2 regions of the Fundicoccus sp. Sow4_D5 genome follow, and region 2 is predicted to be linked to the other one. Evidence: riboswitches for the same ligand, from Rfam matches in the RefSeq annotation. Region 2 holds a riboswitch; the other holds the start of a gene.
What was found. Region 2 has a riboswitch for thiamine pyrophosphate ahead of thiT (energy-coupled thiamine transporter ThiT). Riboswitches for the same ligand answer to the same signal wherever they lie in the genome.
Positions count from the first base shown of each region.

Region 1: another riboswitch for thiamine pyrophosphate. It lies ahead of ACTQ45_RS09410 (thiamine-binding protein); the one in region 2 lies ahead of thiT (energy-coupled thiamine transporter ThiT).

Region 1 is NZ_JBQKLF010000007.1:135,852-140,731, forward strand. It holds gene ACTQ45_RS09395 (ABC transporter ATP-binding protein) at 1-573, opposite strand, end outside; gene ACTQ45_RS09400 (ABC transporter substrate-binding protein) at 575-1,576, opposite strand; gene ACTQ45_RS09405 (ABC transporter permease) at 1,591-2,367, opposite strand; gene ACTQ45_RS09410 (thiamine-binding protein) at 2,339-2,635, opposite strand; TPP riboswitch at 2,712-2,810, opposite strand; gene ACTQ45_RS09415 (hypothetical protein) at 2,872-2,997, opposite strand; partial or broken gene agaS (SIS domain-containing protein) at 3,150-3,396, opposite strand; partial or broken gene ACTQ45_RS09425 (DeoR/GlpR family DNA-binding transcription regulator) at 4,077-4,349, shown strand; gene ACTQ45_RS09430 (putative quinol monooxygenase) at 4,431-4,724, opposite strand; gene ACTQ45_RS09435 (D-serine ammonia-lyase) at 4,780-4,880, opposite strand, start outside.
Region 2 is NZ_JBQKLF010000010.1:85,998-90,877, forward strand. It holds gene ACTQ45_RS11120 (hypothetical protein) at 1-165, shown strand, start outside; gene gloA (lactoylglutathione lyase) at 295-675, shown strand; gene ACTQ45_RS11130 (hypothetical protein) at 730-1,275, opposite strand; gene ACTQ45_RS11135 (oxidoreductase) at 1,451-2,416, opposite strand; TPP riboswitch at 2,709-2,814, shown strand; gene thiT (energy-coupled thiamine transporter ThiT) at 2,851-3,414, shown strand; gene ACTQ45_RS11145 (TatD family hydrolase) at 3,411-4,124, shown strand; gene ACTQ45_RS11150 (LysM peptidoglycan-binding domain-containing protein) at 4,564-4,880, shown strand, end outside.

The DNA of each region.
Region 1 (4,880 bases), on a different contig from region 2:
TAAGGCTTCTTCTACATCATGTGTGATCAATAAAGTTGACCAATTCATTTTACTTTTAACTCCATGAAACCAACGATGCATTTGCCGACGAGTGATAGCATCCAAAGCTCCAAAGGCTTCGTCGAGTAACAACCATTCTCGCCCAAAGTTAATCGTTCTTAAAAAAGCAATTCTCTGACGCATCCCACCACTTAATGAGCTAGGATAATAGTTTGCCCATTTTTCTAATTCAAACTCTTTTAATAAATTTTCTGATCTTAAACGCGACTGTTCTTTTGAATAGCCTTGAATAAGCAAGGGTAACATAATATTTTCAATGACTGATTTATGTTGGAAAAGCATATCCTTTTGTAGCATATAGCTTATTTTCCCTTTTATTTGATCAGTCCCATCTATTGTGATGCTACCAGATTGCAATTCTAAATTACTGGCGATCAAATTAAATAACGTTGTTTTACCTACACCACTTGTTCCTAGAATACCAACAGTCTGTTGTGGTTTGACAGTCATATTCACATCATGTAAAACAGAATGATGTTCGAATTGATAATTAATTTTTTGAATAGTTAACACGTTAATCCTCTAAATATTCATTTGTAAAATAGTTACCTAGTGTCAAATCAACCTCAACTAAATCATTTTCATATAACCACTTATAAAATTGATTCCATCTTGATTCGTCTATATGTCCCCATTGTGATGGTTCTTCTGCATATTGCTCACTAATCCATATTTGAGAAGCAAGCACCATGTCTTTTTGGCTCTCCAATTCTGGTGCATTTTTGATTAGAATCTCAGCTGATTCTTCTGGATGCTCCATAGCATACTGATAGCCTTTTTTAATCGCTTGAATGACTTTCGTCGCTTGATCTCCTTGCTGTGACAAATAATCATTATTAGCAATTATAATGGGTGAGTAAAAATCTAATGCTTCAGCATAATCTGCGAAGTAAAAGAAATTACTTGCTACCTCTTGATAGTCAGCCATTATTCCATCCCATGCATAATAAATCCATGCAGAGTCAAACATCTCGTTGGCTAGACCTACCACAGAATTATCTGCTTGGTTAGGTACTAATTTGACAGCCTCATAATTTCCACCTTCTTGATTCACCAAAAATTGAATCATTGCTAATTCAATTGGGTCATTCCAAGTACCATAACTTTTGTCAGTTAAATCTTGAGGTGCTTTAATTTCAGCAGCTTCATTTGAAATGACTCCTGACGTATTGTGTTCTAGAATAGCCGCGACAGCTGTTACTGGTAAACCACCCGCAAAACGCGATGCAATTGAATCTTGGAAACTAATACCAAATTCTGCTTGGCCTAAACCGACTAATTCGGTTGTACTACCTTCTGGTGGTCGTCTAATTGTGACATCTACGCCTGCTTCTGTAAAATAGCCTTTTTCAACTGCTACATATAAACCAGTATGGTTGGTATTGGGTACCCAGTCTAAAATGAAATCGACAGAGTCATTTTCAGCGACAGCAGATACAAGTGTTACCTGGCTAATTGAGAATAATAAACTTAATGTAATAACTGATTGTACAAGTAGATTAAACATTTTTTTCATTTATGATAGCTCCCTTAAAATCTTATCTTACGTTCTCTATACATCCATGGGATAAACACTCTTTCTAAAAGCGAAACAACCCACATAAAAAACAGACTAATTAACGAAATTAGAACAATAACTGCGAACATTTTGTCATAAGCAAATGCTTTTTTAGTTTGAATCATGTAAACTCCTAAGCCTTCAAAGCCCCCCAGCCATTCAGCTACGACTGAACTGACAAAAGCATAGGAAACACTGACACGTAACCCACTAAAAAAATATGACAAACTATTGGGTAATTTGACATGTAAAAGAACTTGCCATAAATTTGCTCCCATTAATTGCAACAAGCGAACAGCGTCTTGATCACTATTAGCAAATCCATTTAAAATACTAATAATAATTGGAAACAGTGTGGTTAAAACAACCAAAACAATTTTAGGTGTCATATCATAACCTAGTAACAATACTAATATGGGTGCGATAGCAACCGTCGGTATCGTTTGAGTCACAATTAACATTGGATAAAGTGCTCGATTTAACCATTCGATTAAATCCATTACAATTGCTAATATAAAAGCCAAAACAATTCCGATTCCTAAACCAATAAAGGCTTGTAATAACGTCACTCGGCTGTTGTCCCAAAGATTGGCACGATCATTAACTAATGCTGTAATTATCTGACTTGGAGTGGGAATGATGAATCGTGGTAGCCACCCCATGTATCCGCTAAACTCCCAAAGTAAAATTAGCGTCAGTCCAAAAATTAATCCTGCATATTTATTGGCGATGTTTTGATACTTTTTCATCGATACCCAACACTTGCCCCTCTGCGTCATAGCTAATTTTAACGTTTGTAAAAATTTTGTGATGGTGTGAACCGGCTACTTCAATCGCACCTTTTAATATAGCCATCAATTCATCAAATTCACCCTCAATAGTGGTTTCAAAAGCACTTAACTCAATACTTTTAGCATTCACTCTCAAATAGTCGATTACCTTATCGACCGTATTAAGAACTGTTGCTTGATCCGTTTGCTGTGGTAAAATTTGAATAGCTAAACTACAATTTGACATACAAAAAAAACCTCCCTATTCTTTTCACACAAATGCGCAAACATAGAAATAGACAAGTTTATCCACCATAATATATATATGAAATAAACCACATCCCTACGTAAGTGTTAACTTAATCAGGTTATTAGAGTTCGGGCAAGTCCCATCTCAGCATATTGCACCCCTTGTGTGTTGAAGCCATCATAGCATAAGATAATTTCAAGTACAAGTTAAGCAAACAAATCCGTTAGGACTGATTATGAAAAATCAATCCCAACGGGTCCATTAGTCTTACAACCATTATTTTGCTCATGAATGGTTACACCTTTTACCCCACGGGTCACCGTTCCTGTGGGAGAAGGATTTTCTGGTATATTCCTCACTTTAATCGCAGACAATAAAGCCACCGTTTGTCATAAGATAATATATGGCAGAACAAGGTAAGCATCTGGCACATGTTTTTGTCCTTGCGTGATGTTAAAACCGTTCATGGCCATCTGATCTATTTGTTCAACTTGAACAGGTAAAACTAAAGCGGCTAGTTGATCACCTGTTACTTCAGATATAATATCTAAATCATATTGTCTCGTATACTCATCATTTGAGACAAAAACGAAAATAAGTGACTTTTCACTGATAAAAGATGTTGGACCATGACGAAAGCATTGAAGAGTCGAAAACAGTCGTTACTTTACCAGCGGTCAATTCTAAAATTTTAAGTTGAGCTTCTCGAGCAAGCCCTAAAAACTTCCAGAACCCCAATCTATCACGCGGTCAACGTCAGTTTTCACGATTACTTAAACCTCTCTAGAAAAGGCTGTACTTGCCATCTTTATTACTGATTTTACATAATCTTCTTCGTCAGTATTATTTGTCATGTCAAACGTTAAAAGAGCTGTCAAAGGTATGCGTATAAAACTCCCTGTCGTAGCGAAACCTTAATCGTTTGATGTAGACGGCTGTAAAATCATAAGGTTTTTATCGTCATCTACAGCGGCTTCACTTTCAGGTGAGTTACCGCTTCTTGCCATCATTCTGATTGCTGTTTAATTTCACGCGTTATAATTTCAGCGTCTAATGAGACTAATTCATCTGTAGTTAAATCACATATACTTTCAAACTCCTATATTTCATCTTAATATTCAATCTGGCTTGTCCATGAGGTCGTAGTTCTTTGAATGACTTCATTTAAATTTTGAATGCTTTCGCGACCTTTAATTTGCAATCATTTGACAGCGCTTATTGACCACCCGATATAAATCCATCGACTGAAAGCTTCCAAATTGCTCGAGCCCATAATACGTCATTAACGCGATATCTGCTTCATTAGCACACTCTAGAGTGTGTTGGAACAATTCAGCATAGATTCCTCCATCTTAGTGTTTAATAAATTTCAATTCGACTCTCGTTTTGAGCTCATATTAATAGGGGGTAATTACCACCCTTTTACAGGAGCTTTTTTGGCAGTATTACTCGCACGATATTACGAGACATTCATGTTGATAAGTCCTTTATTAGGGTTTACGCCATTCATCAGAATAATCTTTACAATGCGAATACTGATGAAGGAATTATCGAGCGTTTTATATTAGAAAACACAGGAAAAACCTATATTGTTGCAGAAAAAAGCAAATTCAATCAAACCGCTTTTTATCATTGTTATGATCTTTCTTTAGCAGTTATGTTGCTAATTGATCGTCAATTTTCTAAAGATTTACTGACAAGTTACTCATAATTCGTCAAGGTCAAACCTGCATAATGAAACTATAACACCTTGGACATTCTAAAAATGAATGCGCCAAGGTGTTATAGTTTACTAGAATGAAGCCTTCCCTTCGATTATTATTAAGACCGGATCATTACTCATTGTAACAATCAATGGTTTTGCTTTTTCGATTAAATTTTTAAACACATCGAGTTCTAATGAAGCACGGTGAGCCGCTTGATTCTCCCACAATTCATGCATATAATCAGCGTCAGGTTCTTCTTCATTCACACCAACGAAATAACAGTAACAGTTATCCACAGCTTCCATTGCTTTGGAAGCTTCTAATAAATACTGTCTTAATAAGGCGTCTTTACCGGAACTGGCGACAAATTTTCCGTTAATAGATTATCTATTTATCTCATTATCCTTCTCATCACAAAAACTTCTTCAGTATTGGTTATAAATATTGCTCGACTGCATTATAAAACGCTCGGCGATCAGCTTCTGGCACCATACTTCCTCCGGTTGCCCACGATATGTGATTTGCCTCTTTCATTT
Region 2 (4,880 bases):
CAAAGCACTTTGTCCGATACGAAAGCTAGTTTAGCAGATAATCCCTTTGGCTCCTTGGCCATGTCAGCTGCTTCTGTCGCCCCTGGTTTATATTTAACCGCCCTGATGGGTCTGGCGATTGCCTTTCTGGCGGTCAAATCCGATTTATTTGACCGCTCCGCCTAGGCTTTGTTGTACTTTGGGTGCCTTATCGAGATATTGCCTATTAAAAATGATGCTAGTTGGAGTGTATCCAATGCGTCTAAATTCGTTTCGTGTTAGTATATAGATAAGAAACTATTGGAGGATGATTTTATGGATCAAGTATTAGTTGAGATTTGCTTGCGTGTCAGAGATATTGAGGCGACGTTAGACTTTTATACGAAGCTATTCGATTTTGAAGTGGCGAGTCGTCGTGAGTTCCCTGAGGATAAATTTGATTTAATTTATTTAAATTCCCCGGGTTCTTCTGTACAGATTGAATTAACTTACAATTATGACGCCGAGCCTTACACCATCGGCGACGGCTTTAGTCACCTGGGTGTGACAGTCAGCGATTTGGAGAAAATGCATGGCATCTGTAAGGATTCCGCTTATGAAACAGGCGAATTAAGAGGCCTTTCAGGTGGGACACCGTCTTATTTCTTCGTGACGGACCCAGATGGCTACCGTATCGAAGTCAAGCGCGCTAAATAATTCAAACTAAAAGGTAGGCCGGTTGAGTTCGCTCAACTTGCCTACCTTTTTTGCTTACTTCCAGATTTTTAGATATTTTTTCTGATATTTAACGTCGTCCACCGTTTCAATCAGCTCCAAAGCAAGATCTTTAATCCCCTCACTAGCAAAATAGTCATATAGATTTCTCATGTTTTGAATGATATCGTTGCGTATCAACGTATAGTTTTTTTCGTTCTCGCAGACTTTAAAACGGTCGCTTAAATACGTCAGCAACATATCTTTTTGTTCGCTCCCAGCTATCCCAATTTTCCATAAAGCTTGCAGTGTATGTCTAGCGGTCACAAACTTTTCATCATAAGTCACCTGCCATATTTTCGGAAAATCCGCCAGCATTCGCTTGTCTGGGTCGCTTTTAGCCAGCCCAGCCAAATATTGACTAGCACGCGATCTTTGATGATTATCCTTGTGACTCAAGTCTTCTATTAGCTGGTCCCACACTTCATACGCCCAAGATACTTCTTGATCCGTTGCTGCGATAATCGTCTGATAAGATTGATACCGTTCGTCCTTATCCCCCGTTTTTGATTGTTCAAATGCCAGTTCCATTGCTTGATCCATCTTGCACCCCTCATTATCTTCGCTTGCTTCTATTGTATCATATATTCACTGCTTACTTGTTGGTTGCCGGCTATGTTGCAAGCGCGGAACGCTGGGTGTGAGGCCTACTGGTTATCGATGGCATAAATAAAGGCCGACCGGCCTTTGGGCCTATTATGATAGTGGGTTTTGTCTTTTATAAAAGACTCTCCAGATTGGGAACTTGTGGTAGAGCTGCACCGTCGCGGTACCAGTCATACAAGCCTTGAGGCCATTTGACATATGCCATCACATCCTCGGACATCTCGCTAACGATTTCGTCCTTTCGTTGATGCGTGAGTTTGTGTGTGAATTCAGGATCCAACAGGGCTGCTCGGCCAATTGCCACGATATCTGCGAGCGCCAATGCGTTTTCGACATCTGCTTGTGTAAAGACGTTACTTACTGTAATCAGCGGGGTTTCGTTACCGATAGCTTTTTTATAAAGCTCGACATAAGACCCGTCAAGGCCTTCTGGACCCATATCAAATTTATCAAAGTTCGAAATATGAATATAATCCAGTCCATATCGCTCTAATTTCTTCACTAATTCTGCTGATTCCTTGTAGTCATAGCCAATAGTTATCCCATGAATTTCTTCTGGTGAGATTCTATAGCCCACAATAAAGTTATTTTCGAAATGTTGGACTACTTGTTTAACTTCTTCCACAACCGCCAATGGAAAATTCATGCGTTTGTCAAAGCTACCACCCCAATTATCGGTGCGATGATTTGAGTAGTTAGAAAAAAATTGTTGAATGAGGTAATGATTGGCGCCGTGAATTTCGACTCCATCAAATCCTGCCTCGTACGCTCGTCGAGTGGCTTCACCAAAGGCTTTGATTGTCGCTTTAATTTGTTCATCGGTCATTTCTGTTACAGGATAGTCTAAAAAGTCAAAATCCAGAACGCGTTTGTTGGATTGAAAACACTTCTCTCTTGGATTTCTATTTTTGATGTACTGATTTTTTGCATCATCAATAGTTTGTCCTGTCAGTTGGTTTTTTAGTTCCAAAGCAACCATGGGAATGCCATTGATTGACAACACCATGTCCAAAGTATAGTTTCGGTCACTTTCATAAGAAAACTGTCTGATGACTTCCATTCGATTTGCTTCGTACATTCTTATTGTTTCTGTATTTAGTGTTGACTCTGGTTTGAATGCAATCAGCTTGTGTACCCACCCTTATTTAGCAAATAGTGTTCAATATCAGTAAACCCCATTGATTCATTAATTGTCCAGAAGTAGGCATCATTTAAATTCATATCATCCATCAAATTAAATATCTCATCATAAAAGAAAAGGATCTTACTAATTTATCCATAGAAAACGCCACAATCTTTAGATGTATCATCTGAAGGAAGGGCTATAAAACATCGAGATTGACAACGTTTTTTTTATGAGCTATGATATCATCTAAGCAAAGGGGAATCACTAGAGTGATTGAGACTGGATGTATGCCGGGACTCTTATTACCTGATCACGTTAGTACGTGCGGAGGGATTGCAGACTTAAGAAGACTTAAGCCTCCTTTGTGTATCAAAGGGGGTATTTTTATGCAAAAAAATTCGTTAACTGTTTATATAGAGGCTGGGGTGATTGCGACTTTGGCCTTTATTATCTCACTGTTTCCTATCGAAGGAACAGGCTTCGATATCGCTTTGGGCTCGATTCCCATTACATTGTTTTGTTTACGTCGAGGGTGGAAAGCAGGGATATTTACTGGGCTTTTATGGGGCCTACTGACGATTATTCTAGGCGGAGCTTCAATTATCCACCCTATACAAGTGGTGCTAGATTATCCAGTAGCTTTTGCTTTTAATGGGCTAGCAGGAATTGTGGCTCCGGCACTTCAACAGGCAACCGCTTCGGGAAATCAGAAGAAAGCAACTTATTATATCTTTTTGAGTACTTTTATCGGGACTCTAGCTCGTTACTTCTGGCACTTTATTACTGGGGTTTATTATTGGGGCCGGTTTGCTCCAGAAGGTTGGTCTGTTGGCTTTTATTCCTTTGTATTTAATGGAGGATCTGTCATTATCACAACAGTAATTGCTGGTCTAGTTTTATTGCTTCTGTACCGGCAAGCTCGGCATTTATTTGTCGGTGAATTGGCATGATAATAAATGCCCATGATCACCTCAGTCATTATCCATCGCTGGAGAAGGCATTGGCGGACTTTGAAGTCTTAAACATGACAACTTTAGCGGTTAGTGAGTCTGTGTCTGACTATCAATCCATTCCAGACCATCCACTCATCTTAAAGGGATTCGGAATTCATCCTTGGAAGGTGACGCCAACTACATCTTTAGACAATATTGAACCTTATATTCAGGATTGTGATTTCATCGGTGAAATTGGTTTAGACTTCCACTGGGCAGAAGATACAACGGCTTACCCGCGTCAATTGGAAGTTTTTGAATATTTTCTAGCGGAGGCAAAAAAGCACCAAAAAATTTGCAATATCCACACAAAAGGAGCTGAAAAAGAAGTACTTGCCTTGCTACAAAAGCACCAATTACATGGTCAAATTATCCACTGGTATAGTGGGCCTTTGGACTTGGTGACTGATTATTTGGAGCTAGGCTGTTTCTTTACGATTTCTGTCGATGCAGGGCATTCAACCTTGACCGATCAGCTGATTAATCTTATTCCAACACAGCAGTTATTATTTGAAACCGATGGCCCTACTGCCCTAGAGTGGGTCAATGGTACGCCTTCTTGGCCTGATGAAATCTTACGAATTCAAGCCTATGTGGCTCAATTGAAAAGTTGTTCATTGACTGAGTTGGAAGTGGGTGGGCATTTATTGATGGAACAACTCAAATAAATAACTTTACTCTTCGAATTTGTCCACATCCGATATTTCAATCACATTTAGCTTAGGCTGTTTAACAGCGTCGGAGCGTATCAATTTAGTCAAGCTTCGGCTGAAATTTTTGGAGTTATGTCGAGGTAAGAAGCTAATTGCTTTTTGTGGAAGGAAATTCTGTGAAGAATCCATGTGATTGAATAAAGGTCTAATTAAGATTAAAAAACACTAAAAAAGTCACCAGTACTCATTAGCATTTTAATGAGAGCTGGTGGCTTTTGGTGTTATTCAAGAAAATGAACAAATGCTTTTATCTTAATGTCGTCATTACTTCGTTTAAAATAAAGCAAACAGACCTAGAAACTCAACACATCACACTATAAAAACGTTATAATCTAAATATATATGTAAGCGAATACATCAATTGGAGTAAAGGAGTCTAAAAATGAAGTAAATCATGCGTAAATCAAAAGTAAGCTGGATAATCGTTAGCCTTGGAGCGGCCATGATAGCTTTAAGCGTCCCAACAGCAAATGCTGAAGAAATAGTAAACTCGGCAGGGAATAATGCAACAATTGAAGCAACAGTGAAGCCAGAAACGAATATTGCTGAAGAATTAGAGAAAGCAACAGAGACTTTGAGTGAAGAATCCTTCACAGAAGCAATGACCGATACATCAAGCGAGGCCTCACCAACCAACTTATTATCAGACACTCTATCAGATAACTTAAGCAAGCCAATTCAAGCTTTTGATGAGACGGTTGACGACACACT